DNA from 3 places in the Clostridium sp. YIM B02551 genome. Region 2 is predicted to be linked to each of the others. Evidence: a T-box and tRNA genes for the amino acid it is inferred to sense, from the RefSeq annotation. Region 2 holds a T-box; the other regions hold tRNA genes.

The links. The T-box of region 2 lies ahead of leuS (leucine--tRNA ligase). A T-box ahead of a tRNA ligase gene usually reads a tRNA of that ligase, here a tRNA-Leu.
Region 1: it has a tRNA-Leu gene. The T-box ahead of leuS (leucine--tRNA ligase) is inferred to sense a tRNA for this amino acid. The anticodon was not compared.
Region 3: it has a tRNA-Leu gene. The T-box ahead of leuS (leucine--tRNA ligase) is inferred to sense a tRNA for this amino acid. The anticodon was not compared.

Annotation. Positions count from the first base shown of each region.
Region 1 covers NZ_JAKGTF010000003.1:11,677-21,859, reverse strand. Annotated here, with positions in the region: gene L1S47_RS04310 (SPFH domain-containing protein) at 1-1,806, shown strand, start outside; tRNA gene L1S47_RS04305 (tRNA-Leu) at 1,922-2,006, shown strand; gene cutA (divalent cation tolerance protein CutA) at 2,173-2,505, shown strand; gene L1S47_RS04295 (DeoR/GlpR family DNA-binding transcription regulator) at 2,625-3,386, opposite strand; gene L1S47_RS04290 (glycyl-radical enzyme activating protein) at 3,582-4,481, shown strand; gene L1S47_RS04285 (glycyl radical protein) at 4,486-6,891, shown strand; gene gpmA (2,3-diphosphoglycerate-dependent phosphoglycerate mutase) at 7,138-7,914, shown strand; gene L1S47_RS04275 (methyl-accepting chemotaxis protein) at 8,245-9,939, shown strand; gene L1S47_RS04270 (HD domain-containing phosphohydrolase) at 9,969-10,183, shown strand, end outside.
Region 2 covers NZ_JAKGTF010000002.1:217,859-228,041, forward strand. Annotated here, with positions in the region: gene aroB (3-dehydroquinate synthase) at 1-808, opposite strand, end outside; gene aroF (3-deoxy-7-phosphoheptulonate synthase) at 827-1,840, opposite strand; gene L1S47_RS03735 (GNAT family N-acetyltransferase) at 2,445-2,999, shown strand; gene L1S47_RS03740 (NADH peroxidase) at 3,040-3,585, opposite strand; gene L1S47_RS03745 (sensor histidine kinase KdpD) at 3,722-5,968, opposite strand; gene L1S47_RS03750 (response regulator transcription factor) at 5,943-6,638, opposite strand; gene L1S47_RS03755 (YccF domain-containing protein) at 6,772-7,134, opposite strand; T-box leader at 7,304-7,508, shown strand; gene leuS (leucine--tRNA ligase) at 7,556-10,006, shown strand.
Region 3 covers NZ_JAKGTF010000020.1:21,100-31,282, reverse strand. Annotated here, with positions in the region: gene L1S47_RS19010 (lytic transglycosylase domain-containing protein) at 1-353, shown strand, start outside; gene L1S47_RS19005 (family 2 glycosyl transferase) at 497-2,620, shown strand; gene L1S47_RS19000 (response regulator) at 2,621-3,889, shown strand; gene L1S47_RS18995 (HEAT repeat domain-containing protein) at 3,891-5,039, shown strand; gene L1S47_RS18990 (glycosyltransferase) at 5,047-6,453, shown strand; gene L1S47_RS18985 (glycosyl hydrolase family 8) at 6,467-7,597, shown strand; tRNA gene L1S47_RS18980 (tRNA-Leu) at 7,655-7,740, shown strand; gene L1S47_RS18975 (alpha/beta-type small acid-soluble spore protein) at 7,921-8,127, shown strand; gene L1S47_RS18970 (manganese efflux pump) at 8,189-8,743, opposite strand; gene L1S47_RS18965 (SRPBCC family protein) at 8,936-9,373, shown strand; gene L1S47_RS18960 (hypothetical protein) at 9,464-9,664, opposite strand; gene L1S47_RS18955 (hypothetical protein) at 9,802-10,183, opposite strand, start outside.

The sequences.
Region 1 (10,183 bases), on a different contig from region 2:
TTTGCTCGTGATGGAGAAGCATTAAAGCCATCTCAATCACTAGGAAAAATAATAGATTCATGTAATAATTTTCAAAGTGTTAGAGCATTCTTAGAAAATGGCGGGCAAAAAGGGCCTCAAAGAGGAATACTAAGAGAAGGTACTTATGCTTTTAATACAGCACAATTTATAATTATTACTGAAAATCAGATATATTATTTACCTATTGGAAATGATGATAAAGCATCAGTTATGGGAATGGCAAATGATATATGGAATAAGAGTAATCCTAATCCATATGCTAATGGATTTAGACCAATAGTTATTGAAGGTGAAAGTGATCTAGTAGGAGTTGTTACTACAAAAGACGGTCCATCGTTACCAGAAGGAGATATAATAGCCCCAGTTGTAGGAAATGATAAGAATATAAAAGAAATCTATCATAATAATTTTCAGGATATTGAAAAGTTCTTAGCAGCTGGAGGATATAGAGGTAGACAATTACAAGTAATTACAGATGGTAAGTATTATATAAATAGACTTTTTGCATCAGTAGAATTGGTTAAAAAGACAATAATTGATGTAGGATATGTTGGAGTAGTTAACTCTTTTACAGGTGCAAAAGGAAAAGACCAGTCTGATGTAACCTACACTCATGGAGAACTGGTTGCAAGCAGTGAAAGAGGTGTATGGAAAGAACCATTAATGGCAGGTAAATATGCTTTGAATCCATATGCAATCAAGGTATTTCCAGTTCCAACTACAAACTTTATTTTAAAATGGAATAGTAAAGAGAATGGTAAATTACAATATGATAGTAATTTAAAGGAAGTAAGCTTAATAACTAAGGATGCCTTTGAACCATTATTACCGCTATCTGTTGTAGTTCATATAGACTATAAGAAAGCTCCACTAGTAATTCAAAGATTTGGTGATATTAAGATGCTTGTTGAGCAGACTTTAGATCCACTAATAGGAACTTATTTTAAGAATATTGGACAGACTAAGACCTTAATTGAGCTAGTTCAAAATAGAACAGAGATACAGTTACTTGCAACTGAGGCTATGAAAGAAAAATTCGAGAAATATAATCTTGAACTTGAAGAGGTATTAGTAGGGACTCCTTCAGGAGAAAAGGATCCTCGTATAGAAGATATGCTCACTCAGCTTAGGGATAGACAAATAGCAAGAGAAAAAATAGAAACCTATAAGAGTCAGAAAGATGCAGCAGATATGGAAAAAACCTTAAGGGAAGCTGAAGCTGTAGCTAAACAACAAACCATGAAAACAGAATCTTTAATTAATATTGAAATCCAAGCTAACCAAGGTAAAGCTGAACTTGAGAGATCTATTCAAGAAGCTAAGAAAATAGAAACTATAGCTATGGCAAATGCTAATAAAACTAAATTTGAAGCTGAAGCGCAAGCTGAACTTGAAGCTAGGGTAGGTATAGGTAAAGCTATAGCTATTGAAGAACAAGTTAGAGCATACGGTGGACCACAATATCAAGTTACTCAAGATGTTATGGATAAATTCACAAAAGCAATAGCTACAGCAGGAATTGATATTGTTCCTAAGAATGTTATTACTATGGGAAATAGTGCGGAAAATGGACATGTAGATGCAGTTCAAAGCTTGCTAACTGTACTACTAAGCAAAGAAATTGGTGTTGAATATAAACCTAATGAAAACCACAATATTGTAGTGGAAGAAATTAAGAAATCCATTATTGAAACTATAAACTCAAAGGACAAAGACAAAAAGGAAAGTAAAGAAGTTAGAGAAGAAAGTGAGCAAACTATAACAACTAAAGATATTAAAGAATAATAAGATGAGGATGTCTTAAAATAACTTTAAGATATCCTCTTTCTATATTTTAACATGAAATCATAAGTACATATTGCATTAATATAAAAGATGTGATAATATATTTAAGTGCCTTGCTGATGTGGCGGAATGGCAGACGCAGTGGACTCAAAATCCACCGACCACAAATCGTGAGGGTTCGAGTCCCTCCATCAGCACCAATAAAGAGAAGTGAATGTAATTCACTTCTCTTTTTTTATATCCATTTTTACTACGGCTAAATAGCTATGTTGATGTAATATGGACTAAGTTTCCAGTCAGTGATAATATTTTAAGTAGAAACAAATATGGTAAGTATAATAGAAACTTCTAGGGGGGGGATGTAGTGTGGAATTTAAAGAAGTAAAAATCGAAATATACGTTCCAGAAGAATATACAATAAAATTACGAGATGAACTTAATAAAGTTAATGCATGTAAGATTGGAGATTATGATAATGTTATTTCAATAACAAATGTTAGAGGTTATTGGAGACCTTTAGAAGGTTCAAATCCCTTTAATGGTGAGGTAGGTAAGGTATGCGAAGGAACGGAATGTAAGATAGAGATAAGATGTAAAATAGAATATGTTAAGAATGCAATTAAGGTTATCAGAGAAATTCATCCTTATGAAGAACCATTAATAAATATTATTCCAATAGTAAATGAATTGTTTGAATAGAAAGTTAAATACTTCGAAGATTTCTTATATTAATCATTATAGCCTTAAAATTTCATCTGAAATTTTAAGGCTATTTTTCAACACTATATTAAAATATAGTCATTTATTTAGAATAAAGTTTAAATTACTCTAATATCTTTAGACATTAATACATCTAAAATTTTCATATCAGGGAGCTCATCTGTAATGATATTATTTATATCATCTAAAATAGCAAATTTATAGGAACCGTCAAAAATAAACTTAGTATTTTCCATTACTATAAAGGTTTCTTTTGAAGCTTTAATTATAGCTTTTTTAGTGTTCCCTTCCTCCAAATCAAAGTTACTTATGCTATTATCAAGTACATTAACTCCACAGCTACCAATAAAAGCTTTATCTACTCTATATCTTGAAATATCTAATGAGGCAGCAGAACCAACAACTCCACCAAGATGTTTGTTATATCTTCCCCCTATGCAAATTAATTCAGTGTTTGTATTTTCATTAAAAAGAGTCGAAATCTCTACCATGTTTGTTACTACAGTAATTCTTTTATTTTCTTCTGCAATTAATTTTGCCATCAAATAATTAATGCTTGATATATCTAGAAAAATCATATCCAAATCATTAATTTCATTAAGAGCTTTTTTAGCTATAATATGCTTTTTATCTGTATTTCTAACAAGCCTAGTTTCGATACTAGTGCTTTCAGCTTTTTTTCTTTCTAATATGGCTCCGCCATAGGTTCTTTTTAATTTTCCTTCTTTCTCAAGTCTCTGAAGATCCTTTCTTATCATAGGTTCAGACATGTTAAATCTTACACTTAAATCTTTAACATACACCTTTCCTTGTTCCTCTAATATACTAAGAATTGCGTTTAATCTCTCTTCTGCAAACATTTAATGCCTCCTTGAGTGATAATAAATGATAAATTTTGATAATACATTTATTGTATATTAAAAATAATAAAAAATAAAGATTATTATAAATAAAGTCTATAAACAATATATTGACTTGATAATATTTAAAGAGTAAAATGATATTAAGTAATAATGAATGATAATAAATGATAATTTATGAAAGGGTGCGAGAGAATGGAAGCATTAATTTGTGACATTGAACATTATGCCATTCACGATGGTCCAGGAATTAGAACAGTTGTCTTTTTAAAGGGTTGTCCATTAAGGTGTCTTTGGTGCAGCAATCCTGAAACTCAAAGTGGTAAGAATCAATTGTATTATTCTGATGTTGATTGCATTTCATGTGGAAGATGCATATTAAGCTGTGAAGATGAAGCATTAAGCCTAGTAGATGGGAAGTTAAAAATAGATCATAAAAAGTGTACAACTTGTGGGGAATGCATTAAATCTTGTCCGACCTCATCCTTGAAATTTGTAGCAGAAAACATGACAGCTCAGGAGGTTTTTGAAGAGGTTTACAAAGACGAAATTTTTTATAGACAATCTCTAGGGGGAGTAACTGTATCTGGTGGAGAAGTACTGATGAATGCTGATTTTGTTATAGAATTGCTTACTATGTGCAAAGAAAATTATATAAGTACGGCTGTTGAGACTTCTGGATACGGAGAAATTGAAAAGTTAAAAGATCTAAGCAAAGTTACAGATACTTTTTTGTTTGATATAAAGCATACTAACTCACAAAGTCATAAAGAGTTAACAGGAGTACCTAATGAAGTTATACTAAATAATCTTAAAGAACTTTCAAGATTAAATAAACAAATCATTATAAGAATTCCATTAATCCCAGGATTGAATGATGATAAAGAAAATATAAGTAAAACTATTAAAATAGCTAAGGAAAATAATATTAATGAAATTCATATTCTTCCTTATCACACATTAGGAATGGACAAATATAAGAGATTGCAAAAGGAATATAAGCTAAAAGATTTAGATAAAAGAGACTTAGGATATATAGAAACTTTAAAGGCAATGGTTGAAGAAGAAAATATAAAATGTATTATAGGGGGATAGAAAAATGAAAAGTTTTCAAATTAAAAGTGAAAGAATTAAAAAGTTAAGGGAATCTGTTTTATCCCAAACTCCAATGGTGTGCATCGAACGTGCAAGATATATTACCGATGCTTATAAAGAAAATGAAGCTCAGCCAATATACATTAAAAGGGCTAAAGCAGTAGAAAAAATCTTAAGGAATATGAGCATTTATATTAAAGACGGGGAACTTATAGTAGGTAATCAAGCCTCAGAGGAAAGAACAGCACCAATTTTTCCAGAGTATGCAGTAGATTGGATGGAGACTGAACTTAATGATAAAGGAAATTTCAATAAGAGAGATGGAGATAACTTTTATCTTCCAGAGGAACATATAGAAGAACTAAGAGAAATCATAGGTTATTGGAAAGGAAAGACCTTAAAAGACAAGTGCATGGCAGTAATTCCTGAGGAGGTTAAGAAAGCTTCTGAAATTAAAGTTATACATGGAGAAGGTAATATGACTTCTGGTGATGGGCATATAGTACCTGATTTTGAAAAAGCTTTAAGAATAGGATTAAAAGGTATTATAAAAGAAGCAGAAGAAAGATTTGAAAAAATAGATATAAGTGATGATGATGCTCTAAGGGAAATAGCTTTTCTAGAATCTATAATTATAATTAATAAAAGTATTATAGAATTTGGAGAAAGATATTCAAGGCTAGCATATGATTTAAGTGAAAAAGAAACAGATGAAAAAAGAAAAAAAGAATTAATTAAAATATCAGAAATATGTAAGAAGGTACCAGGAGATGCTCCGGAAAGTTTTGAAGAAGCACTTCAAATGATTTGGTTTATTCATTTAGTTATACAAATAGAAAGCAATGGACACTCTGCGTCACTTGGAAGAGTAGATCAATATCTAAACTCATACTATATGAAGGATATTAAAGAAGGAATAATTGATAGAGAATATGCTAAAGAACTATTACAATGCTTATGGATTAAGCTATATTCAATTCTTAAGATAAGGTCAACTTCTCACTCTGGTTATGGAGCAGGATATCCGACTTATCAAAATGTTACTATAGGAGGAACTAATTCTGACTTCACTGATGCAGTAAATGAATTGAGCTTTTTGATTTTAGAAAGTGTTGGGGAAGCAAAACTAACTCAACCAAACCTTTCAGCAAGGGTGCATGCGAATACATCAGAAAGGTTTTTAAGAGAATGTGCTGAAGTTATATCTACAGGTTTTGGAATGCCTGCACTTCATAATGATGACATAATCATACCTGCTCTTCTAAACAAAGGGGTTTATTACAAAGATGCCTACAATTATACTATGGTAGGTTGTGTTGAGGTAGCAGTTCCAGGAAAATGGGGTTATAGATGTACAGGAATGACATTCCTTAATTTTATTAAAGCTTTTGAACTAACACTAAATGATGGATTTGATAAAAGAACAGGATATATTCTTAATGCAGGAAATGGTTCATTAAAGGATTTTAAAGAATATAAAGACCTATGGGAAGCATGGGAGAAGAATATAGAATATTATACAAAACTATCAGTAGTCTCAGATAAAGTTGCAGATGTAAATCTATTAGATTATCCTGATATATTCTGCTCTTCACTAATTGATAATTGCATTGAAAGATGTAAAACAATAAAAGAAGGGGGAGCTGTATATGATATAATTTCAGGGCTTCAAGTTGGATTAGCAAATGCAGCTAATAGTTTTGCGGCTCTTAAGAAATTTGTATATGAGGATAAGGTATTTACCCTAGAGGAAATAAAAGATGCTTTAGATAGCAATTTTGAAGGAATTAACGGGGAAAGAATAAGAAAAGTATTAGAGGGAGCTCCTAAATACGGAAATGATAATGAGTATGTTGATAGCATAGCTGTGGACGTATATGAAACCTATATAAAAGAGATTTCAAAATATAATAATACAAGGTATGGCAAAGGTCCAATAGGTGGAAATTATGGTTTATCTACATCAGGAATATCTTCAAATGTACCAATGGGGTGTGTAACAGGAGCAACTCCTGATGGAAGAAAAGCATGGACACCGGCAGCAGAAGGATGTTCGCCTGTACAAGGAACAGATACTAAGGGACCAACATCAGTTTTAAAAACAGTATCAAAACTTCCAAATATTCTTATGACAGGTGGTCAATTATTAAATGTTAGATTTACTCCAAATCTAGTTAATAATGATATTGGATTTGAGAAGTTTGTAATGTTTATTAAGAGTTTTATTGCAGTTAAGGGTTGGCACATTCAATTTAATATTATGTCTACAGAAACCTTAAGAAATGCACAGAGAAACCCAGAAGAATATAGAGATATAATAGTTAGAGTTGCAGGATATTGTGCGCAATTTGTAACACTAGATTCTACTACGCAAGAAGATATTATAAGTAGAACAGAACAAAGATTTTAAAAGTATTAGAAGCCACTAGAGTAACGATTCTTTAGTGGCTTTTATATTTTGTATAAAGGGGCAATAAAATTAGAAAAACGTAATAAAATGGATAAGTAATGGTTTAAATTATGTTATTTAGGTGTTTTTGGATAATGTAGGGGGTTAAATATAAATAAATCAGGTGTATAATTATTATATAGTAATAATTATTAATAAGTATTAATAAGTATTAAATATATATTGTGGAGGATAGGAGGGAATATTATGAAAAAAGTTGTTTTATTAAGACATGGAGAAAGTGTATGGAATAAAGAAAATAGATTTACAGGCTGGTCAGATGTAGAGCTTTCCGAGAAAGGTATTGAAGAAGCTAAAAGAGCAGGAGAAATACTTAGAAAAGAGGGTTATAGTTTTGATAAGGGATTTTCTTCAGTGCTTAAAAGGTCAATTAAAACTTTATGGTATGTATTAGATGAATTAGATTTATTATGGATTCCTGTAGAAAGATCTTGGAGACTTAATGAGAGACACTATGGGGCACTTCAAGGACTTAACAAGGCAGAAACTGCATTGAAATATGGAGATGAACAGGTTCATAAGTGGAGAAGAGACTCAGAAGTATATCCACCTGCCTTATCAAAAAGTGATGAGAGATACCCTGGAAATGAAAGAAAATATAGTGAGTTAAAAGAAGAAGAACTACCACTTACAGAAAACTTAAATGATACTATTAAAAGGGTTATACCCTATTGGAATGAAGTTATAGCACCAGAAGTTAAAAGTGGCAAAAATATAATAATAGCAGCCCATGGAAATAGTCTTAGGGCATTAGTTAAATATTTGGACAACTTATCAAATGAAGAGGTTACTAATTTAAATATTCCAACTGGAACTCCATTGGTTTATGAACTTGATGATGAATTAAAACCAATAAGACATTATTACCTAGGAGATCCTGAGGAAATTAAAAAGGCAGAAGAAGCAGTTCAAAAACAAGGAAAAGCAGCAAAAGAAGAGGTAGCTAGTTCTATAAGAGTATAATTTTACAATGCATGAAGATAAGTAGTTAAAAAAATAGGAATATATGGAAAAGGAATCCTATTAATAGCTGCTTGTATTTATTAACTTTATTTAATTATAACAGAGATTTCTCTTTATATGGGAATCCCTGTCTTTTTTATGGGAAAATATAGCTAAGAAGAATTATGACGAAAAAAGAAGAAAAATGAAGAAGAAACAATAAAGAAAAGCATATAAACATACGATAATAATAATATAAATTACATAATTGGAAAAAAAAACATTAAGACTAAATTATGCTAGCGAACGAGTAGTAGTTTGGAATAGATGTAAATCAAGGGGGATAGTGTTATGAAACTTAAATGGAAAATATCTTTAATTATTTCTTTGGTACTTTTAGTATTTTCAAGCTCATTAGGAACTGTAATATATTTTAAGGTGACTAATATTTTAAATACTAAAATGGTAGAGGAATTAAATTCGACTTCAAGTATGGGATTAATATCTCTAAGTAATAAATATCCTGGAGACTGGAGTATTAAAGGTGATAAGCTATATAAGGGAGATACTGTAATTAATGAAGACTTTTCAGTTGTGGATGACATCAAAAATAAGTCAGGAATGTATGCAACTGTTTTTATGAAGGATACTAGAGTTACAACCAATATCACAGATAGTAGTGGAAAGAGAAGTATTGGAACTAAGGCAAGTGATAAGGTAGTGGAAGAAGTTTTAAATGGAGGAAATACATATCAAGGTAAAGTTAATGTAGGGGAAACTCCTATTGATGCTTATTATACTCCTATAAAAGATAAAGATGGTAAAGTAATTGGAATGTGGTTCGTTGGGATATCAAATGAAAAAACAATGAATGAGTTAAAAGAATTGGCTATATATATTTTATTATTAAGCTTGGGTATGATATTAATTGGTAATTTAATTACCATAAGTATTGCTAAATATATTACAAAAGATTTAGAAGTTGTACAAAAGGATATTAAGAGTTTTGAATCAGGAGATTTTAGTATTACAATGAATGAAAAAGCTATTAGTAGAAAAGATGAAATTGGATTTATTGGAAAGACAGTTCAAGGAATGCAATTTGGAATAAAAGAGATTATTGAAAATGTTCAAAAAGAAACTGGTGTTATTGAAGAAAATATAAATAATACTAAAGTTCAGCTTGAAAGGTTACATAGTGATGTAGAAAGTATTTCAGCTACAACAGAAGAATTATCTGCTGGGCTTGAGGAAACAGCAGCATCAGCATTTGAAATGAACGAAACAGCATCTAAGATAAAAATATCAGCAGAAGATACGCTGGAAAAATCCAAAGATGGAAAAGAAGCGGCAATTAAAATTAAAATGAGAGCAGAGGAACTTAAGGTGAAGGCTATTTCTTCACAAAAAGCTGCAAAAGAAGTATATGACAAGACTCAAGAAAGTATGAAGGTTTCTATTGAAAAATCCAAATCCATTGAACAAATTAATTTGCTTTCAGATGCTATATTCAATATTGCCTCTCAAACTAATCTATTAGCCTTAAATGCTGCTATTGAAGCTGCAAGAGCTGGTGAAGCTGGAAGAGGATTCTCGGTTGTAGCAGAGCAAGTAAGACAATTAGCAGAAAGTTCAAAGGAAGCAGCAGCTAAAATACAAGAGGTAACAAAACAAGTAATTGACTCAGTTGAAAACTTAGCTTCAGATTCAAGTAATATGCTTACATTTATGGATAATAGTGTTCTAAGGGATTATGAAACACTTGTTGAAACAGGAGAACAGTATAGTGATGATGCGGTTTTCATCGAAAACTTAGTTGGAGAATTTTCTAATACAGCTGAAGAATTAACAAATTCAATTAAAAATATTGTACAAGCTATAAATGAGATATCAAGTGCAGCAAATGATGGTGCGCAGGGTTCTACTCATATAGCAGAAAAAACAATGGAAATAGTACAAAGTGCAAATAGTCTTGTATTGCAAACAAATTACACAAAAGATAGTTCCGATAGATTATTAAAAGAAGTAAATGGATTTAAAATTTAGAAGTAAAGTCCTTTATAGGGAGTGGTGGAATGAAGGTTAAACAAAAAACTTTTTCGGTAGTTATTTTAAGTTTTATCTTCATGTTTCTGGTAACATATGCAGTATTTTACCTGTCATATTATGGGTTCATAGAGAAACATAAAAAAAGTGAAATAGAGGAAAGTTTCCAAACATTAGACTATATTTTAAGCAATGAAGAAGAAAATTTGAAAAGTTCTCTTTTGGATTGGGCTTTTTGGGATGA
Region 2 (10,183 bases):
TTCCAATGGCTACACCTTCACCATGAGAATATTTTTCATAATTATAATATTGCTCTATAGCATGCCCTAGTGTATGCCCAAAATTTAAAAGCATTCTTTCTCCTGTATCTTTTTCATCCTCTTCAACTACTCTTCTCTTAATATCACAACAAGTAAATATAATAGATTCAATATTTTTCATGAGATCTTCTTCATCTTTAAGATTCTTTAATTTCTCAAAAAGCTCCTTATCTTTTATACAACCATACTTTATTACTTCTGCTAATCCATCTCTAAGAAATCTATCTGAAAGAGTATTTAAAACATCTGGGTCTATTACTACCATTCTAGGATGATAGAAACTCCCTACAAGATTTTTGCCTTTCTCTAAGTCAACTCCTACTTTACCTCCTACGCTAGAATCCACTTGTGCTAGAAGTGATGTTGGAACTTGTATAAAAGGAACCCCTCTTAAAAAAGTTGAAGCAACAAATCCTGCTAGATCTCCAATAACTCCGCCACCTAATGCTATGATTAAATCGCTTCTTGTTAATTTAAATTCTAGAAGATCATTATAAATACGTGGTAGAGTACTAAAAGATTTTGTCTTTTCCCCCGGTGGAAGTACTATTGATTCTACTTTGTATCCAGCTTCTTCTAGTGAAGTTTTTATATTTTCTCCATATATCCCATATACATTTTCATCTGAAATAATCGCTATTTTCTCAGCTTTTAAATCAGTTTTTATTAAACTTGATAGCCTATTTAATGCTCCTTTTTCAATATATATGGGATATGAATTTTCTCCTAGATTTACTTTTAAATTCAATGCAATCCCCCCTAAAAATTATATTTCTCTTCCTACAGCAGCTGCAATTAGTGATAATTCCTTTACTAACTTGTCATATTCTTCTGGTCTTATAGATTGCGGTCCGTCACAAAGTGCATTAACTGGGTCATTGTGTACTTCAATTATAAGTCCGTCTGCTCCAACTGCTATTGCTGCTTTTGAAAGAGGATCTACCATCCAATTCTTCCCTGCCGCGTGACTAGGATCTACTACTACTGGTAAATGGCTTAATTTTTTAATTGCAGGTATTGCACTTAAGTCTAATGTGTTTCTTGTGTAAGTTTCGAATGTTCTTATACCTCTTTCGCAAAGAATTACGTTATTATTTCCACCAGCCATAATATATTCAGCAGACATCAATAACTCTTCTATTGTTGCTGATAACCCTCTTTTTAGAAGAATGGTTTTATTTGTTTTTCCTAATTCCTTAAGCAAGTCAAAGTTTTGCATATTTCTCGCTCCAACTTGAATAATATCAACATCTTCAACAAATCTATCTAAATATTGTGTAGACATAATTTCTGTTACAATTGGCATTCCTGTTTCTTTTCTTGCCACCTTAAGAAGGTCTAACCCCTCAGTTTCTAGTCCTTGGAAACTATATGGTGAAGTTCTTGGCTTAAAAGCTCCTCCTCTTAATAACTGCGCCCCAGATGCTTTTACACTTTTAGCAATTGATATTATTTGTTCTTCGCTTTCTACTGAGCAAGGACCTGCTATAAGTGCAATCTTTTTTCCCCCAATAGTAATGCCATTTACGTCTACCTTAGAATTCTCTGGGTGAAACATTCTATTGGCTTTCTTGAATGGCTCTTGAACGTGCATAACCCTTTCAACATTCCTATTTGCTTCAATTTTATTAGGATCAATCTTACTAGTGTCCCCAATTAACCCCAATATCATTAATTCTTTCCCTATTACAGGATGTACTTCTACCCCAAGATTTTTTATTGCTTTGGTTAAATTATCCACCTCAGCCTTTGGTGTTTTTGGTTTTAAAATTACAATCATTAATAAATGCCCCCTTAAATTATAGATTTTTTATATAAAAAATCGTCAAGGCTATTAAAAGCCGTCGATTTTTTTCTCGCATCTGCCTTTCCAAACGTATGTGAGGAAAATCTGGCAGGCGACTAATTTTATTTTTTACTCTTTAGAGAAACCTAACTAATTCTTAAATTGTAATTGAAACTTATAAAGCAAATCACAACTTTAAAATATTATACAGTCCTAAAGAGTAAAAAAAATAAGGCCCATCTAATGAGCCTTATTTATCCAAGGTAATTTTTTATAATTAAAAGTTTAGTTAAGATTATCCTTACTCATTAGGAATTAACAACTATTTTATTACAGAACAATTGACCAGCGCTAAAATAAAAGCCCCAGCTAAAGTAAAAGTATCCAAAAAATTGTCCTGCTATTTTGTTAATTCTAGTAAGCATGATAACCTCCTGTGAGAAATTCTGTAAAATTCTTTTTTCCATTGTATACTAAAGATTATTCTCTGTCAATATTAAGAAATCCTTTACTGAAAATTTATTATAATGTCAATCATTTATGTGTATCATATATTAGTATTAATATTACTACTCTTTCACATGAGGTGATAGAACAAATGAGAAATGACATAGTAGTTTTAGAAACTCCTCGATTGTTACTCACTAATCTGCAAGAAAAGGATGCCTCAGTTTTATTTAATTATTGGTCTGATGATGAGGTAACTAAATATCTTAATATTGATTCACTGAAAACTAATGATGAAGCAAAAGAAATCATAGGCTATTTTAATGAATTACACCTAAAAAATAGAGGGTTCCGATGGGGTATTTTTTCTAAGGAAGGCAATATTTTAATTGGAACTTGTGGTTTTATTAAGGGGATATTAAATCAAGGTCATATTGGAGAAATTGGTTATGAACTGGGCAGAAATTACTGGGGAAAAGGTTATATGAAGGAAGCCTTAACTGCATTAATTTACTACGGTTTTAACGATTATAGACTAAATAGAATTGAGGCTTATGTAAAGCCTGAAAACACTGCCTCAATTAAAGTATTGGAAAGCATGAATTTTATAAAAGAAGGAATTTTAAGAGAGCATCACCAAAGTAAAGATAAATTTTATGATGTAGCTATATATTCACTACTTAGAAGAGAAACCAACATAAAATAAGAAGAAGATACCCTAAGTATCTTCTTCTTTATATTAATTATTAGTTATTGAAATATCTATCTAATAATCCTTTAAATGCTTTTCCATGTCTAGCTTCATCTTTACACATTTCATGTACTGTATCATGAATTGCATCTAAGTTTAATTGTTTTGCTAAAGTTGCTAAATCTTTTTTACCTTGGCAAGCACCATGCTCTGCATCTACTCTCGCTTGAAGGTTCTTCTTAGTATCAGCTACAACAACTTCTCCAAGTAATTCTGCAAACTTTGAAGCATGTTCTGCTTCTTCAAAAGCTATTCTCTTATAAGCTTCTGCAACTTCTGGATATCCTTCTCTATCTGCTTGTCTAGACATTGCTAAGTACATTCCTACTTCTGTACATTCTCCAGTAAAGTTTTCTCTTAAACCTTGGATTATTCTTTCATCTACTCCATTTGCTACTCCGATTCTATGTTCATCAGCAAAATTTAATTCTCCTGATTGTTCAACAAACTTTTCTGCACCAGCTCCACAAATTGGGCATTTTTCTGGAGCAACTTCTCCTTCGTAAACATATCCACATACTGTACAAACAAATTTTTTCATATTAAACTCCTCCTAAGAAATTAATTTTATTATATTTATTTTATTATTTTAAATTCTCTCGACATGTTTTATTATATAATAATAATTATTAGTTGTAAAGAGTTTTTCCAAAATTTATTTATATTTTTTTTGCTTTTTATCCTACAATGGGAAATTTCATTATTGTTTTGAATAAATCTCCATCAACTTCTACATTAAATTCTCCCCTTTGAAGCTCTGTAAGTCCTTTTGAAATGGCTAACCCCAATCCTGACCCTTCTGTATTTCTTGATTTGTCTCCTCTCTTAAATCGTTCTGTTATTTCATCATTATTAAAATCTATTTCGTAGGCTGAAATATTTTTCATTATAATTACAACTTCATTTTCATGTCTTTCAACATTAATATATACTCTTGTATTATCCAAAGAATACTTTAAAATGTTAATAATTTGATTCTCAAATACCCTCCAAGTTCTTTTACCATCTACCATAACATATATTTTTTCACTTGGTGTATTTACCCTAAAATCTAGAGAACCTTCTTTTATTTTTTCCTCAAATTCTGCCAAGGATTGCTTTAGTAAGGCGACAATATCAAGTCTTTCCATATTTAAATCTATTTCTCCACTAGCCGCTCTAGAAGCTTCAAATAAATCCTCAATTAGTGTTTTTAATCTTTGGGATTTTCTATCTATAATCTTTATATAATCTTGGATGTCTTCGCTAGATAAGTTCCCCTTTTTTATCAAATCAACATAATTAATTATAGAAGTTAGTGGTGTTTTCAAGTCATGGGAAACATTTGTGATTAACTCCGTTTTCATTCTTTCACTCTTTGTTTCATTCTTAATTGATTTTTCTAAACCACTTTTTATGCTATTTATATTTTTAGCTAATGTACCCAAAGTTCCAATTTGCTTTTCATCTATTTGATAATTTAAATCTCCACTGCAAATCATCTCTGAACCTTTTACAATCTTACTGAAGCCCACTGTAAACTTCATTCCGTAATAGCCCACCAAAGCTAAATAAGGAATTATATAAACTAAAATTATAATAATACTAAGTGTTAAGCTTCTTGATATTGGAATTAAGAATAGTGCAAAGATGAATAATAATGTTAATAGAACAAATATACTCACTTTTATTCCTATTGATTTCACTAAAAATACTTTCTTTACTTGGTTAAATAATCTATATAAAACACTGCTTTCTTTTATGACTCCTTTTATTCCAACTAGCTTAACTCTTTTTCTCAGTAGGATATAGGTGCATATTATGAAATAACTAGATAAAACTATAATCTCTTCCGTACCATAAAAATTAAATAATATGCTAGTAAAAAAATTTACCACATAAGCAATAAAAATGTTTAATACTAGTTTCATCTCTAGCCATAACTTTTCATATGCTCTAACCACGAAATTATCAATTAAATTTCTTCTATGCTTTATTACATATATTAAAGATAATAAAAGTAACACAACTGCTACGCCTTCTGAAATAGCAAATTTCATAAAGTTATTTTGTCCATATAGAAATTGATTCTCAGCTTGTTTTATATTATCTTGATAATATAGCTTTTGAGGTAGCATTATTAGTAGCTTTACTTTTTCATTTTTTACAGCATCAAAGGATCTAGAATCATAGTTATTAAAGTAATTACCATTTATAGTTCCTGTTACATTCTCTAAAATATTTCCTGCCTTTCCCCCATCAAATAATGCATAAAATCTAGCCTCTTTTTCTAAGTTTTTAATTGCCTCACTATTACTAAACTCATTTTCCAAATTTGTTTTTAATATTTCATTATTTTCACCATTATAAATTACGTATTGAAAATTTTTAAAGATATCCAGTGTCTTTTCTATACTCTGATATTCTGATTTTTTCTCTGATAATATTTCCTTTTTTACATCTTCCTCTGTTGCTTTATGGAGATTATTAAATAATGCAAGCCCCTCAGCATAAGTATTAAAATTTCCCAACTCTGGTACGCCATAGGTAGTTACTCCTCCAGTTATTACTTCATTTGTTACACCATTATTCACAGTGTTACTTGAGTCATTTTTTTCATTTTCCTTTATCTGATCTAACTGAACCTTTATAGAATTATACTCATCTTCATGTACCTTTAACCTATTTTGTATATCAGTCTTAGAAATTTCCTTAAATCTATCACTATCTTCTCCAGCTCCATACTTAGAGTATGAGCCCATTAATGTATTGTAAAAATCAAAAAGATTAGACTTAAAATTATCTGAATCCATAAAATTTAAGTTTCTATATCCATATCCTCTTATAAGTTCTGGTACAATTATTGTTTGAGCGAATAATGAAGAAATCAATATTATAAGACTTAAAAAATATATAAATTTATTGTTTTTCAATTTTATAGCCAATTCCCCACACCACCTTTAAATATCTCGGTTCTTTTGGATTTATTTCTATTTTTTCTCTTATTCTTCTTATGTGAACTGTTACCGTATCTGCATTAAAAGATGGTTCATTCCAGACTCTTTCATATATTTCTTCAATTGAAAATACTCTTCCCTTATTCTCCATAAGTAAGGTAAGAATTTTTAATTCTAACGGAGTAACCTTTACATCTTGTCCATCTACTTTAAATTCCTTAGTTAATTTATTTAAATATAATCCTCCAACTACTAGAGCTCCTTCAGGTTCTCCAACATAATTGCCAAACTTAATATATCTTCTTAAATGTGATTTTACCCTAGCGATTAATTCTATTGGATTAAAAGGCTTTGTAATATAGTCATCTGCTCCTAAGTTAAGTCCCAATACCTTGTCAGTATCTTGTGATTTTGCTGATAGCATTATTATAGGTATATTTTTGCTCTCTCGTATCTTTAATGTAACTCTCATTCCATCCATTTTAGGCATCATAATATCCATAATAATAAGATGTATCTCTTCTGAACTTAAAATATCTAAGGCTTCTAGTCCATCATAAGCTTTAAAAACGTTATACCCTTCGTTTTTTAAATATATTTCTATCGCATCTGTTATTTCTATTTCATCATCTACTACCAATATGTTCTCTTTAGTCATATATTCTCCCCCTCATCTCTTCTCCCATATATTATACCACCTCCTAAAGAACCACCTTAAGATAAATGGTAAAATAAAAGAATTACAAAGTAACCTCTGTAATTCTTACAATTCCCTTACAAAACCTATTAACTTATCTAATTTCTTTTCCAAACGGCATTAAACTAAGCTGTGCTAATTTAAAAAACTGCAAGCCAAAGGGAATTCCTACAATAGTTAAACATAAAATCACACCTGATATTAAGTTACCTAATGCAAGCTCGATTCCTCCAAAAATGATCCAAAGTATATTAGCCAAGAAAGCTACTCCTCCATTATCAACTGTAACTACCTCTTTTCCAAAAGGTGCAAACTGCAGTGATGCCATTTTAAAGCATTGTACTCCTATTGGTATACCCACAATAGTCAAACACCAAAGTGCTCCAAAAAATAACCATGCTATACTGTGTATTAACCCTCCAAAAATAATCCATATAATATTACCAAAAAAGCTCATTTCAACACTCTCCTTTTGATATATTATATATAATTATTTTTATTTTTGAGTACCTTATAATTAAAAATTATAAAATCTTAAGATTTTGTTTTTATTCTATAATATATACTCCTAATTTCATTCTTGATTTACCCATAGAAATATCATATAATAACATATAATGTAATAATTCAATGCATTGATTAGAAGTAGTAGTATTGAACTTCATTTATAGAGAGCTATTGGTTGGTGTAAAATAGCATTGAAACAATATGAACTTGTCTATGAGCTTCTTTGTTAAAGCAAAGACGTTAACCACGTTAAGGTTTTAAGTGAGAATAATATATTTATTCTAACAAGAGTGGTACCGCGGAATGTAACCTTTCGTCTCTTAATTATGAGATGAGAGGTTTTTATTTTTATATTTTAAGGAGGAAAAATTATGGGAAACTACGGAACTTCCATTGATAAAAAGTGGCAAGATAAATGGGAAGAAACAAAACTTTATGAGTTTGATAAAGAAAATTTAGATAAGAAACTATATGTATTAGAAATGTTTTCTTATCCATCAGGAAGTCAGCTTCATGCAGGACACTGGTTTAACTATGGTCCAGTAGACTCATGGGCAAGATTTAAAAGAATGAATGGCTACAATGTATTCCAGCCTATGGGCTTCGATGCATTTGGACTTCCAGCTGAAAACTATGCAATTAAAACAGGAATTCATCCACATGATTCAACATTAAAGAACATAGATACTATGGAAAAGCAGCTTAAAGCTATGGGCGCTATGTTTAACTGGGAAAGTGAAGTCGTTACTTGCCTTCCTGACTACTACAAATGGACTCAATGGGTATTTTTAAAACTATATGAAAAAGGATTAGCATATAGAAAGAAAGCTCCAGTAAATTGGTGTCCATCATGTAATACCGTTCTTGCAAATGAGCAGGTTATAGATGGTGCATGTGAAAGATGTTCTACTGAGGTTACAAAAAAAGACCTAACTCAATGGTTCTTAAAAATAACTGATTACGCTGATGAATTATTAGAAAAGCTTGATACACTAGATTGGCCTGAAAAGACTGTAGCAATGCAAAAGCATTGGATAGGAAGATCAACTGGTGCTCAAGTTACCTTTAATTTAAAAGATTCCGATTTAAGTTTTGATGTATTTACTACAAGAGTTGATACTCTATATGGTGTAACATATGTAGTTTTAGCTCCTGAGAATCCATTAGTGGATGAGATCACAACTCCTGAACAAAAAGCAGTAGTTGATGCTTATAAAGATGAGGCTAAAAAACAATCTGATATAGAAAGACAATCAATCTCTAGAGAAAAAACTGGAGTATTTACTGGTTCCTATGCTATTAACCCTATAAACGGAAGAGAGGTTCCTGTATGGGTTGGAGACTATGTTTTAGCTACTTATGGTACTGGTGCTGTAATGGCTGTTCCTGCCCATGATGAAAGAGATTTTTCTTTTGCTCAAAAGTTTAACTTACCAATTGAAAGAGTTATTAATGCAAAAGACGGTTCTTCTCCTGAACTTCCATATTGTGAATATGGCGTATTAACAAATTCTGAAGAATTTGATGGATTAACAACAGAAGAAGGTAAGGTTAAACTTGTTGAAAAACTAGCTAAAAATAACTTAGGTGAACAAAAGGTTAATTACAGATTAAGAGACTGGTTGGTTTCAAGACAAAGATATTGGGGTTCACCAATTCCAATAATTCATTGTGAAAAATGTGGAACTGTTCCTGTTCCTGAAAAGGACCTTCCAGTTCAATTACCTTATGATGTAGAGTTTACACCTGATGGGAAGTCACCTCTAGCAAAAAATGAAGACTTTATAAATACAACTTGTCCTTGTTGCGGAGGTCCTGCAAAAAGAGAAGCAGATACATTAGATACCTTTGTATGTTCTTCTTTCTATTATTTAAGATACGCTGATGCTCATAACAATGATAAAGCTTTTGACCCTGAAACAATAAATAAGATGCTACCAGTTGATAAATATGTTGGTGGTCCAGAACATGCATGTATGCACTTACTATATGCTAGATTTATTACAAAAGCATTAAGAGATATGGGATATCTAAACTTTGATGAACCATTCTTAAGCTTAACTCACCAAGGTCTAATACTTGGGCCTGATGGATTAAAGATGAGTAAATCTAAAGGGAATACAATATCCCCTGACGACTATATTAAACAATATGGTGCAGACGTATTTAGAATGTATCTAATGTTTGGATTTGCTTATACTGAAGGTGGAGCTTGGAGTGATGACGGAATTAAATCTGTTAATAGGTTTGTTGAAAGAATTGAAAGAATCCTAGAAACTTCAAGAGAGTTAATTTCTAAAGGAGATAATTCTAAAATTGCCATAGACAAAGCTGAAAAAGAGCTTAATTTCTGGAGACATAATACAATAAAAGCTGTTACTGATGATACAGATAAGCTTCAATTTAACACAGCTATAGCTAGAATGATGGAATTTATAAATGCTCTTTCCAAATATGTTCAAGAATCTACACTAAATTTAGATTTCTTAAAATCAGTTCTTGATGATTATTTAAGACTTCTTGCACCATTTGCACCTCATTTCTCTGAGGAACAATGGAACTTACTTGGAAATTCATACTCTATATTTAACGAAGCTTGGCCAAAATTTGACCCGAAAGCACTTGTTAAAGATGAAGTTGAAATAGCTATACAAGTAAATGGAAAAATTAAAGCAAAAATAAATGTTCCTTCTGATTTAAGTGAAGATGGAATAAAAGAAGCTTCTTTAGGTAATGACTTAGTTACAGCAGCTATCGATGGAAAAACTGTAGTTAAGGTTATAGTTATAAAAGGTAGACTTGTAAATATTGTTGTGAAATAAAAAATCGTCAAGGCGATTATGAGCCGTCGATTTTTTCCTCGCATCTGCCTTTCCAAACGCATGTGAGGAAAATTTGGCAGGCGACTAATTCTATTTTTTACTCTTTAGGGAGTCTAGTGAATCCTCAGATTATAATTCAAACTTATAATTTTATCCACAATCTTTAAATGTTATAAA
Region 3 (10,183 bases), on a different contig from region 2:
TTGCTTCTAAGAAACAGGCCATTGGTTTAATGCAATTGACTGAACCAACAGCTGAATGGATTGCAAAGTCAATGAATGATATTAACTTTAAAAGTGAAGATTTATTTGATCCAGAAAAAAATATAAAAATGGGTTGTTGGTATTTAAAAAACTTACAAGAGGAGTTTGGTACAACTGAATTAGTTTTGGCAGCATATAATGCAGGAAGAGGTAATGTAAGTAAATGGCTAAATAACTCCGATATATCAAAGGATGGGAAGAATCTTCATAACATTCCCTATGGTGAAACAGATAAATATATTAAAAAGGTTAAGGTGAATTATAATATATATAAACTTTTATATAAAACATAGGTTATAATCAATTAAAAGTAATATAAGTAAGTATGACAGAAGGGAAGTTATAATGACTTCCCTTTTTATATTGGTTAAAAGGATAAACTTTTTGTAACATGGAAAACTATATATTAATTCTTCAATAGCATTTGGAGGTTTATATGAAAAAGTATTTTTTAACGGTTACACTAATCATAGTTTTTATAGTCATAGGAATAAAAATAGCGCCAGTAATTAGAGATAAAACGTCTCTGTTCAAAAATGAGGTAGCTTATGTTGCAAAAGCAGATAATAAAAGCTTTTATATCTATAAATATGGAAGATGGGAAAAGGAATTTATTAAAGGGGTGAATCTTGGACTTGGAAAGCCAGGACACTTCCCAGGCGAACTAGCATTAACAAAAGAAGAGTACCTTCATTGGTTTAAGGAAATAAGTAAAATGAATTCAAATACTATAAGAGTTTATACAACTCTTAAACCTGAATTTTATGAGGCTTTATATGAATATAACAAGAAAAATTTTAAGCCTATATATGTTATGCAGGGAGTTTGGGTTAATGAAGAAGATATGGCCTCAATTGGAGATGCCTTTGATAAAAAAATATTGGATGCGGTTAAAGAAGACACTAAAAACTTAATTGATATAATTCATGGAAATGCTGAACTTAAAGAACAAAGAGGTTTTGCCAGCGGAAAGTACACACACGATGTCTCAAATTATATCTCTGCTTGGATACTTGGTATAGAGTGGGATCCAGAGTTCGTGATTAGTACAAATGAAAAGAATGCTGCAAAGAAATCTTATGATGGTAATTATATTTATACAAACAGCGCTTCACCTTTTGAAAATTGGCTTGCAGAAATTCAGGATTATGCAATTAAATATGAAACAGATAAATATAAAATGCAAAGACCTACAAGCTTTACCAATTGGGTAACTACAGATTTGTTAAGCCATCCCAATGAACCCTTACCCAAAGAGGACTTGGTTCCAGTAAATCCAATGCATATTTTAAGTAAAGAAAATTTTAAGCCGGGGCTTTTTGCATCGTATCACATTTATCCCTATTACCCTGACTCAATGAATTATCAAAAGGAATATATACAAAATAAAAGTGGAGAGGTTAATACCTACAAGGCTTATTTGGAGGATTTAATAAAGGAACATAACATTCCGGTATTAGTAGCTGAGTTCGGAATTCCAGCATCAAGAGGCAAGGCACATGAGAATATTCATACAGGCTTTAATCAAGGAGAGATTGACGAAAAATCTCAAGGAGAAATGGAAGTATCAATGCTGCAAGATATTTATAATACTGGTTATGCAGGTGGACTCATTTTTACATGGCAAGATGAATGGTTTAAGAGAACCTGGAATACCATGGATTTAGATATACCTGATAGGAGACCCTTTTGGTCAAATCCTCAAACAAATGAACAGGAGTTTGGCGTATTGGCTTTTGATCCAGGAGAAAAGCAAAGCATTTGTTATGTTGATGGAAATATTAAAGAGTGGATTAATAGTAATAATATTTCTAAAACTAATAGTGCAGAACTTTATGTAAAGTCTGATGAAAAATATATATATTTTTGGATAAAGAAAAAAGATTTACAGTTATTTAAGAATAAAATTATTATTTCAATAGATACCATAAAAAATAGTGGAAATAGTTATTATAAAGATTTTAATTTAAACTTAAATATGGGATCAGAATTCTTGATTGTTATAAATGGAAAAGATAATTCGAGAGTACTTGTAGACAGCTATTATGACTCATTTTATTATATATATTCAAAGCTTGGAATGATTGATATAAATCCAAACTTTGATACTAAAAACAGTGGAACATTTAATCCCATATATCTGTGTTTAAATAGACAACTTAAGTTACCACAGGATAAGACAGTTATTCCATTTACCAAATATGAAACAGGTAAATTATTTTACGGAAATGGAAACCCTAAAAATAAGGATTTTAATTCCTTAAGTGATTTTTACTCTAACGGAGATAATGTAGAAATAAGAATCCCTTGGCAATTATTTAATGTGATGGACCCATCTGAGAAGATGATTATGAATGACTTACATATAGAAGGTATAAAGCCTATAGAAGCACAGAATTTTCAATTGGGTTTAAGTATATTTAATGCAGATGGAACAATAGAGAGTGGAAATATAGGAACGTTTAATTGGGATAAGTGGGAAATGCCAAAATATCATGAAAGATTAAAACCATCTTACTATATTTTAAAAGATGCATTTAAAAGAATTGGAGCGAGTTAAATGTTAGTAAATGTTAGTGAAACTAAAGGAAGTATACTATTTTTTACTCATAATGAAAAAAAACTTCCTAACTGGGTTGTAGAATGCAATACCTATGGATTTGGGGTTCTCATAGAAAATATACAAGACTTTATGGAGGAAAAAGAAGAAGTTTTTTTAGATTTATTAGAAGAAAGTATTAGCTTAATAATTATTGAAGATGATCTTGAAAGAATATCCTTTGAATTATATAAAAAACTAAGGAAAGAAGATAAATTTAAAAAGATACCAATATTATTTCTTGGGGAATTTTATAATGAAGTTAAATTAGAAGCAATGGAAATAGGAGCAATAGATTATCTCAAGGAAACAATAAATTCAAAAGAACTAGTCTTAAAACTAAAGAACATTATAAGTATTTATAATGAATATGTTAATTCCTTAATATATGATTCTTTAACAGGCACGTATACAGCTACTTATGGAGAGAAATTGCTAAAAAAAGAGATAGGTATATCTAAGAAAGATAAGTCAAAGTTATCAATTTTGATAGTAGATATAGATGATTTATCCGCTATTAATAAGAACATTGGAAAATTAGCAGGAAATGAAGTTATTAAAAAAATAACAAATATACTAAAAGATAAATTAGCGCTAAGAGATTTTATATTCAGAATATCTGGAGGAAAGTTTTTAATGGTATTTCCGAATAAAACCTCATTATATGTGCTTAAGCTTGGAGAGGAAATTGCAAATGAGGTTAGTAAGTTATCTAATGAATTTAAAGGAGAAATAAGTATAACTGGCAATGTTAGAGAATTTCAAGAAGAGGAAGATATTTTAAAGATAGCACTAATTGAATTATTGAAATTTAAGAGAAAGGAAAGAGGAAAAGTATATTTAAGTGATAAGAATATTGAGATAAATTCAAAGAGTATTCTTATCATAAACGAAGACAAAGAATTTTTAAAGATAATTAAAAAAAGATATAAAAATAAAGATTTTAAGGTATACACAGCTAATGATGTGGAAACTTTACATAAAATTTTATCAGCATATTTAATAGATATTGTCATAACAGAATTTATACTCCCTGGAATGACAGGCGTTGAAATAATAAGAGAAGTTAAAAAAGCAAATGAAGATACTAAAATCATAGTATTTACATTGCAAAAAAGTGAAACATTAATTGAGAGAGCATTTAACGAAGGAGCAGATGATTTTTTAAGCAGACCTGCCTCACCAATTGAATTAGATGCAAGGATTAATAAGTTGTTACAGAAGAGGTAATATGGAAAGATTAGTTTATTATTCAATTGTATTTTTTATAGGATTTATACTTATTTTATACATTTACCTAGTTTATCAAAAAATTTTGGAAAAATATATTCATAAAAAGTCGAAAAGCTATTATAAGGATATAGTGGATTTCTTTGATGAATTTATGATTAATTTAGAGAAAAGAGAGGGTACTATTGAAGAAATTCAAAAACTAAGTAAGTTAGTAAAAAATAAGATTAAACGCAGAATTATAATTGATAGAATTGCTTTTTATAGCAATATTTACACTGGAATAATATCAAAAAGAATGAGTGAAGTATGCTATAATATAGGACTTCTAGAATATGAATTTAAAAATTTAAAAAGTAGAGATTATTTTAAAGTGGCTCATTCATGTAAAAATCTTGGAATTTTTAAAAATGAAGCTGCCACAGAACATCTATTAAAAGTCCTTAGAATAAGATCCATTGATATAAGATATAACGTATTAATGGCATTAACAAAAATAGGCGATAAAGAAGCTTTAATAGAGGCATTTAATATTTTAGGAAATAAATTTAATTTAAGTGAGAGAGCTTTAACTGAAATAATAGATAGCTTTGAAGGTGATAAGCTAGGATTATTTAATAAAATGCTGGATTTCCCTAATGTATTTGTATCTACTGTATTTATAAAAACCACAGGAGGATATATGGTACCTACATTAAATGAGAATATAGCAAGATTTATTAATAATGAAAATAAGGAAAAAAGAATAGCAGCAATAAAAGCAATTGGTAAAACTGGTGATACGAGATTTATGGATCAAATATTAAATAAGTTAAAAGATAGAAATTGGGAGGTTAGGTCTGCAGCTGCAAAAGCTCTTGGAGCTATGCGAGACGAAAGAGCACTGGATGCTTTAATTAATGCACTTTCTGATAGTGAATGGTGGGTTAGATATAATTCTGCTAATTCAATTATAAGTATAAAAGCGGGGATTAATAAACTTAGAGATATATTTATGAGTGATGATGAATTTGCAAAAGATAGTATTGTTTCAGCACTTGAAGGAAGCGGTTTGACTCAAGATATATTTGTATTCCAATATTCAAGGGAGCCAAATAAGAAAGAACTATACGATTTATTTTCAGATTATTTATCAATGAAAGAAAGTTAGGTGGAATATGAGCTGGAGTATTATTGGAAGAATTATTTACAATTTTAATAATTTTATTTTATATTATGTTTTATTAATTAATTCTATATATTTCATTCAATTAATACTATCTGCCTTTAGTTTATCGGATTATATTAAAAAGATAATATATTCTGACTATAAAAAATACAGTTCATCGGAAAATATGCTTCCTATCTCCGTGTTAGTTCCTGCATATAACGAAGAACAAACCATTGTGGACAATATTAAGTCCTTGTTATCCCTAAACTATTCTAATTTTGAAATTATAGTAATAAATGATGGTTCAAAAGATGAAACCTTAAAAAAAGTAATTGAGGCATTTGATTTAGTTATGCTAAAACAACCAATACGATATAGAGTTAAAACTCAAAACATAAAAGGAATTTACAAAAATATAGATATTCCCAACTTAGTTTTGGTTGATAAAGAAAATGGAGGGAAAGCTGATGCACTTAATGCAGGGATAAACGTATCAAAGTATCCTATTTTCGCTGCAATAGATGCTGACTCTATAATTGAAAGTGACTCTTTGATAAGAGTTACAATGCCATTTATCGAAAATAAAGCAACTATTGCAGTTGGAGGAATTGTTAGAATTGCAAATGGAAGTTCTATAAGAGATGGAATTATAAAGAAAATAGATCTTCCTAAAAATAGAATAGCAATGTTTCAGATTATTGAATATTTAAGGGCATTTCTAACTGGAAGAATGGGATGGGATGCCATGGGATCTCTGCTTATAATATCTGGAGCATTTGGTGCATTTAGCAAGGCAGAAGTTATAGAAGTAGGGGGGTATAGTGTAGGAACTATAGGAGAAGATATGGAACTTGTAATGAAATTACATGAATATATGCTTGCCAACAAGAGGGAATATAAGGTAAAATTTATACCAGATCCTGTATGTTGGACACAAGCACCAGAAAGGATAAAAGATTTGAAAAGTCAGAGGGTAAGGTGGCAAATAGGACTTATGGACAGCTTGTTTAGGCACAAGAGAGTTTTATTAAATCCTAAATATGGCTCAATAGGGCTTATTGCAGCTCCATATTTTTGGATTTTTGAAATGACAGGTCCATTAATTGAGGTCATTGGTTATTTCTTAATTCCTCTTTCCTTTATTTTTGGATTTTTAGACTTAAGGTTTTTTATTCTTTTTCTTACTTCATCAATACTTTATGGAATCATTTTGTCAATAGGAGCAATTTTGCTTGAAGAATACACATTTAATAAATATCCAAGTTTAAGGCAATTGCTTCGTTTAAGTTTTTTTGGAGTTTTAGAGAATTTTGGATATAGGCAGCTTACAGTATTATTTAGATTAGAAGGAATTTTAAAATTTAGAAAGAAAAGAAATAGTTGGGGGAAGATTAAGAGAAAAGCTTTTTCTTAATTAGTGAGGGTATATGAAGAAACATAAAATTATAAAAATTATATTAATTATCATGATAATTATATTTTCTGTGACTTTTGTTATTGTTAAGCCATATATTTTTAAGTTGAATTTAAATATATCTTGGAAAACAGAAGAAAAGTCAAAAGAAGAAGTTTTAAGTTATAACTTTTTAAAAGATAAAATGTATAAGGAAGGATACGGAGTATATACCAATTATATTGATGAGCCTGATCAAGGAGATATAACCAAAGGGCATACAGTTTTATCTGAATCACAAGGGTTATGGATGATTTATTTAGTTAACTCAGGAGAAAAAGATCAATTTGATAATAATTATGACATAGTTAAAAATAAAATGAGATTGAAAAATGGTTTGCTTGCATGGAGATACAATAATAGTGAAACGAATAAAAGTTCGTCTACTATTGATGATTTAAGGATAGTAAAAAGCTTGCTTTATGCATATGATAGATGGGGGGACTTTAAATATAAGTATCTTGCAATTAGTATAGCACAAGATACATTGAAGAAGGTGTCAAAGAATGGATATATATATGATTCTAATGATGGTACATCATCAAGTAATTTAGTTGTTTTGTGCTATTTAGATCTTAAAACTATGGAATTATTGGAGAAATCCAATTCTAAATGGAAGAAGATTTATGAGAAGTCTTTAGATATTTTGAAGGATGGACAACCTGTTAGAGGAGTACCTTTATTTAAGAAAAGTTACTTGCCTAAAGAAAATAAGTATTCAGATGAAAAGGAAGTAGAGCTAGTATACTCACTAATTTCATTAAAAAACCTGCAATCAGCTGGTGTTGATATTTCAAAAGAGCTTGATTGGCTATGGAAAGAATTCAGTAAAGAAAATAAATTATATATAAAATATGATTTTAACGGGAATAGAACAAGTGATTATGAGTCCACTTCATTATATTCAATTTGTGGGGAAATATTTGAAAATGCAAATAGACAAACTGAGGCTAATGCAATAAAGAAAAGAATGTTAGAATTCCAAGTTAAAAATAAAGATAGCGAAATCTACGGTTCTTTTGGAAATGAACAAACTAAAGCAGTATATTCCTATGACAATTTAAATGCACTAATTTTTTTAGCTAAAAAGAATGCAGATTTATAGTATCACAATTGACAAAAGCTTATAAAAAAATTATTATATATAAGTAACAGTGTATAAGCAGGTGTGCTGGAACTGGCAGACAGGCACGTTTGAGGGGCGTGTGTTCTACGAACGTACGGGTTCAAGTCCCGTCACCTGCACCATAAAATATCAGTAATCAAACACATGATGTGCTAATAAGAGCACTTCATGTGTTTAATTTTTTTATAAAAATTTGAGGTGAGTCATGGCTCTATTTCCACAAATAAAGAGGTGTAGTTAATTAATATTTACAGACAATAGTAATGATTAATTGTATGACTATGTATTAAGGAGGAACTAAAATGGCTCGAAGAAGTAATAAAATATTAGTACCTGAAGCAAAGGAAGGGATACATAAGGTTAAAGTAGAAGCAGCAAAAGAGGTGGGAGTGGATTTAAATAAAGAATATAGTGGAGATATAACAACTAAGGAAGCTGGAAAAATAGGAGGACCATTAGGTGGGCAGATGGTTAAAAAAATGATTGAAGATTTTGAGAAAAAACTATAAAAATATATTTTAAGTAGGGACAATATTTTTTAATACTGCCCCTATTAGGTATAAAGAAAATTCAATCTAAAATTTGAGATATTCCCATTGCAATCATTAATATACCAGCTAGAACAGTAGCAATTCTTTTATCAATTTTAAATTTACTTAATATCTTTATTGCATAATTACCAGAGAAAAATATAAGAAAACTTACTAAGAAGAAAGCTAAACCTACTGCAAGAGGATGATAACCAGCTAAACCAACTCCTACCGAACCACCAATGTCGTCAAGTGCTAAAGCAAGTCCAATAGAAATAGATTCTTTATAGCTTAATGTTTTTACTTGCTCAGTAATATCTTTCTTTTTTAGGAATGGTTCAAGCATAATTTTGATACCAGTTCCTGAGATTAGAAGCATGCTAAGGAATGAGGCTACATTATCGCTTAAGAAATTAGAGATCAAGCTACCAGAAAGAGAGGAAGTAAACGCAACAGTAAATGCCATTAATGATATAAGAAAATTTTTCTTGAGCTGAACCTTAATCCCTCCAATGCTATAGGCAATTCTTATTCCAATATTATCAAAACTATTAATAAGGGCTATTAATAGTAAATAAAGAGTAGTTTGCAGCATAGTCTTCACCACCTTATATTTAAGTACCGACTTATTATATATAGTTATAAAATTTAATGGTGGTAAGTTATTCTTGAATATATGATATGTAAAATATACAGAATTGTGTTATATTTTAGAAAAAAGAATTTTATTTGGTCTGTTTTTGAAGTATTATAAAAGAAATAAATATTTAGAAAGGAGAGGAATAGAATGGAGACAGATAAAAAAACTACAATAACTGTTGAAACTACAATTAATGAACAAGTAGAAAAAGTATGGAAGTATTGGACAGAGCCAGAACATATAAAAAAATGGAATAGTGCTACGGAAGATTGGCATACTCCTTTTGCGGAAAATGATTTGAGAGCAGGGGGAAAATTCCTTTCTAGAATGGAAGCAAAAGACGGAAGTTTTGGATTTGATTTTGGTGGAGTATATGATGAAGTAAAATTAAACGAATTAATATCTTATACAATGGGAGATGGTAGAAAAGTAAGGATATCATTTGCTAACAAATCAAATAAGACCATAGTTATGGAAAACTTTGAAGCTGAAGACACTAATTCAATTGAACTCCAACAAAGAGGATGGCAGTCTATCTTAGATAACTTTAAAAAGTATGTAGAAGAAAATAATAACACTCAGTAAAAATCATAAAGGAAAGCTCTGATTGTAGAATACAACAAAAGGAGCTTTCCTTTAATTTATTTTTCATAATCTTCATTTTGTTTCATTACATTATATATAAGTTTTTATTTCTCTAGATTGAGTAATATTTTTGATTTCTTTACTATAATTTTTATCATTGAGCTGAGTATTATTAAGTATATCATTAGCCACATTTAAATTAATATTATTCATATTAATAAATTCTTTTATAACCTTGGTACTAGAATTAAGCTCATTCTTAAGTAAATTTTCAGTGCTATCTTGTACCATTGAAATAGCCTCCTTAATAAAAATCATTTCTTTATTAGTATATCATAATTTATAAAAATAATTCTGGTAAGGTTTTCTTCTAACGAAAAACCTTCTTATTTAAGAATAAGAAGGTCTTCAATGAATTTTATTTTAATTTATTTATATAAGCCAAATCCAGTTATAATTAATTTATCCCAATCAGTTCCTTCATCATGGCACCAATTATATTCGATACTAAGTTCTTTTAACCAAGCATTGAGACCGCTACTTTTCTTACTTACATTTGGTGATTGTCTACCAAACTTTTCTTTTATCATCTCTAGCAATTGAGCCTGTTCTTCTTTTCCTAAATCTTTTTCCATCATTGATTCTATAACTTCGCGACATTCGAAATAACACTTATGATCTTCAGCATATATTTCATTAGCTAATAATTGTCTTTTATTGTTTAAGGTTTCAACTACCTGATGTATTTCTTCTACATTTGATAAGTACTTCTTAGCTGTGTTCATGGCAGCAATATCACTATCTATTCTA